Regions from separate parts of the Geodermatophilus sp. CPCC 205506 genome, predicted to be linked through region 2. Evidence: riboswitches for the same ligand, from Rfam matches in the RefSeq annotation. Region 2 holds a riboswitch; each other region holds the start of a gene.

Region 1 (2,194 bases), on a different contig from region 2:
CCGGGGCCAGCGCGGAGAGGTCGACGTCCGCGGTGTACCCGGTGGGCAGGTAGGTGAGTCCGCGCCGGTCGGCGGCGGCCGCGGTCGCCCGCTCGCCGGCCGTGGGGTGCGCGTCGAGGTGGCCCTGGACGAGCAGGACGGCGTCGGCGCTGAGCTCGGCGCCGTCGGCCAGCCGCACGCGGGCGCCCCCGGGGCCGCTGTGCACGTCGACCACCCGGGTGGCGTGCAGGTGCACGTCCAGCCACGGCGCGGCCGCGGCGACCACCGTGTCGAGCACCCACCGCAGGTAGGCGCTGACCAGCGGCCGGGACGGGAAGGACGCCGGCCCGAGCCGGCGGGCCTCCCGGCCGACCGGGTCCTCCGCCGGCCGGGCGCGGGCGACGTCGCGCACCCACTCCCACAGCGTGGTGCCCTCGGCGACCGGGCCCTCGACGACGACGGAGGGGTCGGGCAGCACGGTGACGTCGCCGACCAGGGAGTTGGCCCAGAGCAGGTCGGGCTGCTCGGCCCGCCAGACGCGGCCGCCACCGGGCGGGAACGGATCGACCAGGTGCACCTGCAGCCGGCGGCCGTCGGACAGCTCCGGAGCGGAGGCGGCGAGCCGTTCGAGGACGCCGATCGCGGTGGGGCCGGCGCCGACGACGCAGAGGGTGGGCCGGTCAGGGACGAGCGGGGACATGCGGGGGGACTCCAGAGCCGGAGGAGGGAGGGCGGGGCGTGGTCGCGTCCTCCGGACACAGGGCACTGCAGGTGCGGAGCAGGTCGACGTGCCGCCGCTGGGCGAGCTCCGGTCGCGTCACGTCCCCTCCTCCCGATGCGGACGCCGGGTGGCGCCGACACAATGTCTACCAAATCGATCGGGTTTGACGGGAATGCCGGTCCGTGTCTAGGGTCCGGCTCAGGTCCTGAGTGCCAGCACCAAGCCCCGGCTCGCTGGCCGGCAACCCTCCGCTGCGACGGGGTGCCCCGGGTGACGACCTGGCGGACGCGATCCGCGTCCGCAAGTCCGCAGCCCTCCGGGGCCCAGATCGAGGAGCACCGACAGTGAGCACCGCGTCGACGCCGGGCGTCCGCGACCTCTCCGCCGACCTGGTCGGCCGTCCGACGGTCGACCTGCTGCGCACCGACAGCGCGCTCTGTCGCTGACGACGTCCCCCTCCTGACCGGCCCGCCCGGTCCTCCGCGGCACCGCCCGCTCCCGCCGCTCCCCCTGTCCCGGGAGTGCCGGCGGCGTGCCCGCGTCCTCTCCACCACCCGTCCGACAGGGAGCACCCGCATGTCCCGCACCCCCCTCCTCGGCGTCGAGCTGACCGACGCCGGAGCCCACCCCGCCGCCTGGCGGCTGCCGGTCGCCGAGCCGGGCCGGCTGTTCGACCCCGCGCGGTGGGCCGGCCTGGTCCGCACCGCCGAGCGTGGCGGCCTCGACCTGGCCCTGTTCCCCGACGCGTTCGGGGTGCAGGACGCCGACGGCGGGGTCCGCGGCCGGCTCGACGCCCTGCTGACCGCCTCCCGGCTCGCCCCGCTGACCACGTCCATCGGTCTCGTGCCGACGGTGACCACCACGCACACCGAGCCGTTCCACGTCGGCAAGGCGGTGCAGACCCTCGACTGGGTGAGCCGCGGGCGGGCCGGCTGGGAGATCGGGGTGAGCCGCACCCCCGAGGAGGCCGCGCTGTTCGGCCGGAAGAGCGCCGAGCCCGACGACGAGCTGTGGGCCGAGGCCGACGACGTCGCCGAGGTCGTCGCCCGGCTCGAGGACAGCTGGGAGGACGACGCCGAGATCCGCGACGTGGCCACCGGCCGGTTCGTCGACCGCGACCGGATCCACCCGGTCGACTTCCGCGGTCCCCGCTTCTCGGTCGCGGGCGCGTCGATCACGCCGCGCTCGCCGCAGGGCCGCCCGCCGGTCGTCGTCCGGGCCGACTCCCCCGCCGCGCTCGCCGTCGCCGCGCACCGGGCCGACGTCGTGCGGATCTCCGCCGCCGGCGTCGCGGCCGCCACGGCCCAGGCGACCGAGGTGCGGGCCCGGGTGGCCGAGGCCGGCCACGACCCGCGCCAGGTCGCCGTGCTCGCCGACGTCGTCGCCTGGCTGGGCCCGGACGCCGCCGACCGGAGGAACCGGCTGCAGGCGCTGTCCCGGACCGACCCGGGCACGGTGGAGCACGTCGGCGACGCCGAGGACCTCGCCGACCTG
Region 2 (2,194 bases):
AGCCCTCGCCCATCGCGGCACCGGTCACCGCCACGTTCGGGACGGCGGCCAGCAGGTCGGCCATCCCGTCGACGGTCGCCCCGTTCGCGGTGATCCACAGCCGGCCGACCGCCGGCGCCATCTCCAGGTCGCTGACGCTGTCGCCGATCGCCACCGCGTCGTCGGGGGTCAGGCCGCGCCGCTCGAGGTCCCACGCGATCGCCGCGCCCTTGGAGATGCCGCGCGGCATCAGGTGGTAGACCCGCGGCGGCAGCGCGTCGGGGGCCAGGGTCATCCGGGACGTCGCCGGGATGGACCCGTTGTCGTTGAGCGTCAGCCAGCCGTGCCCGCGCTCGGCGAGGTACGCGTCGACGGCCAGGGGGTCCACCCGGCCGCGCAGCAGCGCGTCGGTCGTGTGGGTGGCGTGCCAGGGGGCGTGCCACTCCAGCCGGCCGGCGTGGCGCGCCAGCAGGTCCTCGACGACGCCGAGCTCGGCCATCACCTCCATCGGGGCCCGCGCGGCGTGCTCGGCGGGCAGCTCCCCGGTCAGCCGGTGGACGCCGCGGCCGCCGTCCCAGCCGACGACGGAGCCGAGCTCGGCGATCGCGCCGTCCGCCGCGAAGATCCGCGCCGCCTCCACCACCTGCTCGAACGTCCGCCCGCTGACCAGCACGAGCGGGACGCCGGCCCGGTGCAGGTCGAGCAGTGCGGTGGCCGGGCCGGCGGTGAGGTCGCGGGCGGCGGTGTGCCAGAAGGAGCCCCGGGGGCCGACCATCGTGCCGTCGAGGTCGGTGTAGACGATCCGCGCAGTCACGGACTCATCGTGGCCGGGTCCGCAGCGACGACGGTCACCTGGGTACAGTCGGTGCGTTCCACTCATCCAGAGGGGCAGAGGGACACGGCCCGATGAAGCCCCGGCAACCGCCGACCGCGCACTCCGCGGCGAGAGGTGCCAATTCCGTCCCGCGCGGCTCGACGGCCCGCCGCGGGGAAGATGAGGAGGTAGTCGTCGCATGACCCTGACCGCTCCCGGTTCCCTTCAGGCCGACTCCGGTGCCGGTGGCCCGGTGCCCCCGTGTCCGGCCCGCGGGCTGGTGTGCCGCAACTGCGGCGCCACCTTCGGCCTGGTCGCCGAGCACGCCTGCGCCGAGTGCTTCGGCCCGCTCGAGGTCGACTACGACCCCGAGATCATGCGCGCGGTCACCCGCGAGCAGATCGAGGCCGGCCCGCAGAACATCTGGCGCTACGTCGCACTGCTGCCGGTGGGGCAGGACCCGGCCGACCGCGTCTCGCTCGACCCCGGCCTGACCCCGCTGGTGCGGGCCGACCGGCTGGCCGCGGAGCTGGGCGTCACCGGGGGCCTCTGGGTCAAGGACGACTCGGCCAACCCCACCCACTCGTTCAAGGACCGCGTGGTCAGCCTCGCGGCGACCGCCGCCAAGCGCCTGGGCTACACCAAGATCGCCGCAGCCTCCACCGGCAACCTGGCCAACTCGGTCGCCGCGCACGCCGCGCGGGTCGGCATCCCGTCGTTCGTGTTCATCCCGAGCGACCTGGAGCCGGGCAAGGTCGTCCAGTCGGCGGTCTACGGGCAGACGCTGGTCGCCGTCGACGGCTCCTACGACGACGTCAACCGGCTGACCAGCGAGCTCGCCGAGACCGACGAGTTCGAGGACACCGCCTTCGTCAACCAGAACGTGCGGCCCTACTACGCCGAGGGCTCCAAGACGATGGGTTACGAGATCGCCGAGCAGCTCGGCTGGCGGATCCCGGCCCAGGTCGTCATCCCCATGGCGTCGGGCTCGCTGCTCACCAAGGTGGACAAGGCGTTCCGCGAGCTGACCACCGCCGGCATCGTCGAGGCGAGCGAGTGGACGATCTTCGGCGCCCAGTCGGCCGGCTGCGACCCGATCGCCACGGCCTTCGACAACGGGTGGGACGTCGTCAAGCCGGTGAAGCCGACCGGCATCGCCAAGTCGCTCAACATCGGCAACCCCGCCGACGGCCCGTACGCGCTCGACGCGATCCGGCGCACCGGTGGCGCGGTCGGCCGGGTGGACGACGAGCAGATCGTGCAGGGCATCCGCGACCTCGCCCGGACCACCGGGGTGTTCGCCGAGACCGCCGGCGGCGTCACGGTCGCGGTGCTGCGCCAGCTCCTGGAGGACGGCCGGCTGGACCCGGCCAAGGAGACCGTCGTCCTCAACACCGGGGA
Region 3 (2,194 bases), on a different contig from region 2:
CGCCCTCGCGGCGCTGCTCGGCGTCGGTGCCGCCGGTGATGAAGTGGACGGTCAGCCGGCCGTCGCCGATCCGGTCCAGCGTGGCGAAGGTCTTCGCGGCGAAGGTCGGGTAGCTGACGTTGGGCCGGTGGGCCAGCAGCACCTGCAGCCGCTCGGTGTGCGAGAGCAGGAACGCGGCGGCCGCCGACGGCTCGGGGGAGCCGGACCCGTAGGCGAACAGCACGCGGTCCCACCCCCAGTCCTCGTGCGCGCGGCCGAGCCGCAGCGTGAACTCCTTGTCGAAGCTCGGCCCCGAACGCGGGGTGGTCTCGGAACCGTCGTTGGTGGCGGCGATGCCCAGGAACTCGATCGGCACGGGTGGTCCTCAGGGGTGACGGGGGCCGCCCGGGACGGGCGGCCGGGGGAGGGGACGCGGGGCGGCGTCAGCGACAGCGCGCGGACCAGACCCGGCCCAGGTCCACGTGCACACGCCGGACCAGCCGCGGAGCGGCGGCGGTCGAGGTGGGGACGGCGGGCACGGACATATCTCTACCATCCCGATCGGGTTTGACGGGTAACCGGGTCGCATGTCACGCTGCCCGGCAGGTCAAGAGCGCCAGCGACAAGCCCCGGCTCGCTGGCCGGCAACCCTCCCTCCGCGATGGGGTGCCCCGGGTGACGACCCGGCGGGCGCCGACCGGCGTCCGCAAGCGCGGGCCCGCACGGGTCCCGAACCGAGGAGGCCCCGTGACCGGCGCTGTCCTGTCCCGTCCCGCCGCTCCGGCCGGCTGCCCGCTGCTGCCGGTCGTCGGCGCGGACACCGAGGTGCCGCTGGTGCCCGCCGGCCGCGCCCCGTACGCCGACCTGGACACCGCGGCCAGCACGCCCGCCCTGGTCGCCGTCGCCGACCGGGTGGCCGAGGCGTTGCCGCTCTACGCCAGCGTGCACCGCGGCGCCGGCTACCTCTCCCAGGTGTCGACCGCCCTCTACGAGTCGGCGCGGGACACCGTCGCCGGCTTCGTCGGCGCCCGCGTCGACGACGTCTGCGTGCTGACCCGGAACACGACCGACGCGCTCAACCTGCTGGCCGGGTGCGTGCCCGCCGGGGATCGGGTGCTCGTCCTCGACTGTGAGCACCACGCCGACCTGCTGCCGTGGCAGCGCCGGGCCGCCACGACCGTGCTGCCCACGCAGGCGACGGTGACGGCGACCCTGCGCGAGCTGGCCGCGGAGCTGGTGCGCGGCCGCTACGCCCTGGTCGCGGTCACCGGGGCGTCCAACGTGACCGGCGAGGCGCTGCCCCTGGCCGACGTCGTCGAGCTGGCGCACGCCGCCGGGGCCCGGGTCGCCGTCGACGGCGCGCAGCTGGTGCCGCACCGCCGGTTCTCCCTGGCCGCGACCGGCGCCGACTACGTCGCCTTCTCCGGCCACAAGCTCTACGCCCCCTTCGGCACCGGCGCGCTGGTCGGCCGGCGGGACTGGCTGGACGACGCGCCGGCGCACCTCGCCGGCGGCGGGGCGGTGCACGAGGTGACCGTCGAGGGGACGACGTGGGCCGCGGCCCCGCACCGGCACGAGGGCGGATCCCCCAACGTGCTGGGGGCGGTGGCGCTGGCCGCCGCCTGCGACGCGCTGGCGGCGCTGCCCGACGGCGCGCTCGAGACCCACGAGCTCGCGCTGCGGGACCGGCTGGAGGCGGGGCTCGACGCCCTGCCCGGCGTCCGCCGGCTGCGGATCTGGCCGGACTCGACCGCGCCCACCGGCGTCGTCTCGTTCACCGTCGACGGGGCCGACCCGGGCCTGGTCGCCGCCGTCCTGTCCGCCGAGCACGGCGTCGGCGTGCGGGACGGCCGGTTCTGTGCGCACCCGCTGCTGGCCCGGCTCGGCGTGCCGCAGGGGGCGCTGCGGGCCAGCGTGGGGCTGGCCACCACCGCGGCCGACGTGGACCGGCTCCTCGAGGGCCTGGCCGCCTTCCTCGACCGCGGGCCGGCGGTCGACTACGCCGTCCGGTCGGGGCGGTGGGCGCCGGCCGACGACCCCCGCCCCCTGGCCGGCCTGGCCGGCGCGGACGCGGGGGCCGTCACCCGGGGAGCCGGCTGCGGCTCCCCCGGGAAGTGACCGTGTCAGCCCGGCAGCAGGACGGTGCGCAGCTCGTGCGCGCCGTCGGCGCGGGTGGCCTCGTAGAACCAGCGGGTGCCGCCGCCGGGCAGGGCCA
Region 4 (2,194 bases), on a different contig from region 2:
GGCCTCCAGGTCGGCGAGGATGTCGTCGATCCCCTCCAGGCCGACCGCCAGCCGCACCAGGCCGGGGGTGACGCCGGTGGTCAGCTGCTCCTCGGCGGTCAGCTGCGAGTGCGTCGTCGACGCCGGGTGGATGACCAGGCTGCGCACGTCGCCGATGTTGGCCACGTGGCTGTGCAGCTCCAGCGCGTCGACGAACCGCTTGCCGGCCTCGACCCCGCCGTGCAGCTCGAAGGTGAGGACGGCGCCGGCGCCGCGCGGCGCGTACTTCCGCTGCGCGGCGTGCCACGGGGACGACGCCAGCCCCGGGTAGTTGACCCGGTCGACGGAGTCGTGCGCCTCGAGGAACTCCGCGACCCGCTGGGTGTTGGCCACGTGCCGCTCCATGCGCAGCGACAGCGTCTCGATCCCCTGCACGACGAGGAAGGCGTTGAACGGCGAGATCGCCGGGCCGAGGTCCCGCAGCAGCTGCACCCGTGCCTTGAGCGCGTACGCCGGCGCGCCGAGGTCGGCGTAGACGACGCCGTGATAGGTCGGGTCGGGCTCGGTGAAGCCGGGGAACTTCCCGCCGGTCCAGGTGAAGTTGCCGGCGTCGACGATCAGCCCGGCGATCACCGTGCCGTGCCCGCCCAGGTACTTGGTCGCCGAGTGCACGACGACGTCGGCACCGAACTCGATCGGCCGGATGAGGAACGGGGTGGCGATCGTGTTGTCGACGATCAGCGGGACGCCGTTGCGGTGCGCCACCTCCGACACCGCGCTGATGTCGAGGATGTCGCCCTTGGGGTTGCCGATCGTCTCGCCGAAGAAGGCCTTGGTGTTCTCCTGGACCAGCGACTGCCAGTTCTCCGGGTCGTCGGGGTCCTCGACGAAGGAGACGGTGACGCCGAGCTTGGGCAGCGAGTGGTGCAGCAGGTTGTACGTGCCGCCGTAGAGCGAGGCGGACGCGACGACGTGGTCGCCGGACTCGGCGATGTTGAGCAGCGCCAGGGTCGTGGCGGACTGCCCGCTCGACACCGCCAGCGCCGCGACGCCGCCCTCCAGCGAGGCCACGCGCTGCTCCAGCGCGTCCTGCGTCGGGTTCATGATCCGGGTGTAGATGTTGCCCATCTCGGCCAGCGCGAACAGGTCCGCGGCGTGCTGGGCGTCGCGGAACTGGTAGGCGGTGGTGGCGTAGATCGGCAGGGCACGGGCCCCGGTGGTCGGGTCGGGGCTCGTGCCGGCGTGGATCTGCCGGGTCTCGAAGCTCCAGCTCTGGGGGTCGGGCATGCGCCGGTCTCCTCTCATCGGGAGACCCCGCGGCGCGCGAGGACCTCCGTCCTTGCCGGACGGCGGGCGCCGACCGGCCGGCTCTTCCCCTGGAGCACCTCGGACGGAGTCGAGGTTGCCGGGCAGCCAGCCAGGTGCTTCGCACTGCCTCTCGTGAGCCAGACGCGATCTTATGCAGACGGGAGCACACCCGGCACAGGGGCCCCAGGCGCATCGGGGCCGGTCAGGCGGCGGAGGCCGGCCCTAGAGCACCTTGGAGAGGAACGCCCGGGTGCGGGCGTGCTGGGGGTCGCCGAGCACGCGCCGCGGGTCGCCGGCCTCGACGACCACGCCGTCGTCCATGAAGACCAGGGAGTCGCCGACCTCGCGGGCGAAGCCCATCTCGTGGGTGACGACGACCATCGTCATCCCCGACCCGGCGAGCCCCCGCATGACGTCGAGGACCTCGCCGACGAGCTCCGGGTCCAGCGCGGACGTCGGCTCGTCGAAGAGCATGAGCTGCGGCTCCATCGCCAGGGCCCGGGCGATCGCCACCCGCTGCTGCTGGCCGCCGGAGAGCTGGTTCGGGTAGTTGTGCACCCGGTCGCCGAGGCCCACCCGCTCCAGCAGCTCGACGCCCCGCCGGCGGGCCTCCGCCTTGCGCACGCCCTTCACCTGGGTGGGTGCCTCGACGACGTTCTCCAGCGCCGTCATGTGCGGGAAGAGGTTGAACCGCTGGAAGACCATGCCGATGTCGCGGCGCTGGGCAGCGACCTGCCGGTCGGGCAGCTCGTGCAGCTTGCCGCCGTGCTCGCGGTAGCCGACCAGGTGCCCGTTCACCCACAGCCGGCCGGCGTCGATCTTCTCCAGGTGGTTGATGCAGCGCAGGAACGTCGACTTCCCCGAGCCGGAGGGGCCGATCACGCAGACCACCTCGCCGGCGGCGACC

Evidence for each region. Region 2 has a riboswitch for S-adenosylmethionine ahead of thrC (threonine synthase). Riboswitches for the same ligand answer to the same signal wherever they lie in the genome.
Region 1: linked by a shared signal. The riboswitch ahead of MY520_RS17435 (LLM class flavin-dependent oxidoreductase) and the one ahead of thrC (threonine synthase) in region 2 are both predicted to bind S-adenosylmethionine.
Region 3: linked by a shared signal. The riboswitch ahead of MY520_RS17375 (aminotransferase class V-fold PLP-dependent enzyme) and the one ahead of thrC (threonine synthase) in region 2 are both predicted to bind S-adenosylmethionine.
Region 4: linked by a shared signal. The riboswitch ahead of MY520_RS18640 (bifunctional o-acetylhomoserine/o-acetylserine sulfhydrylase) and the one ahead of thrC (threonine synthase) in region 2 are both predicted to bind S-adenosylmethionine.

Annotation. Positions count from the first base shown of each region.
Region 1 is NZ_JALPKP010000030.1:61,915-64,108, reverse strand. It holds gene MY520_RS17440 (FAD/NAD(P)-binding protein) at 1-679, opposite strand, end outside; SAM riboswitch class IV at 902-1,013, shown strand; gene MY520_RS17435 (LLM class flavin-dependent oxidoreductase) at 1,277-2,194, shown strand, end outside.
Region 2 is NZ_JALPKP010000062.1:22,373-24,566, reverse strand. It holds gene MY520_RS24580 (HAD family hydrolase) at 1-793, opposite strand, end outside; SAM riboswitch class I at 853-980, shown strand; gene thrC (threonine synthase) at 993-2,194, shown strand, end outside.
Region 3 is NZ_JALPKP010000030.1:49,127-51,320, forward strand. It holds gene MY520_RS17370 (LLM class flavin-dependent oxidoreductase) at 1-355, opposite strand, end outside; SAM riboswitch class IV at 585-698, shown strand; gene MY520_RS17375 (aminotransferase class V-fold PLP-dependent enzyme) at 727-2,097, shown strand; gene MY520_RS17380 (hypothetical protein) at 2,103-2,194, opposite strand, start outside.
Region 4 is NZ_JALPKP010000034.1:22,845-25,038, forward strand. It holds gene MY520_RS18640 (bifunctional o-acetylhomoserine/o-acetylserine sulfhydrylase) at 1-1,266, opposite strand, end outside; SAM riboswitch class IV at 1,310-1,425, opposite strand; gene MY520_RS18645 (amino acid ABC transporter ATP-binding protein) at 1,510-2,194, opposite strand, start outside.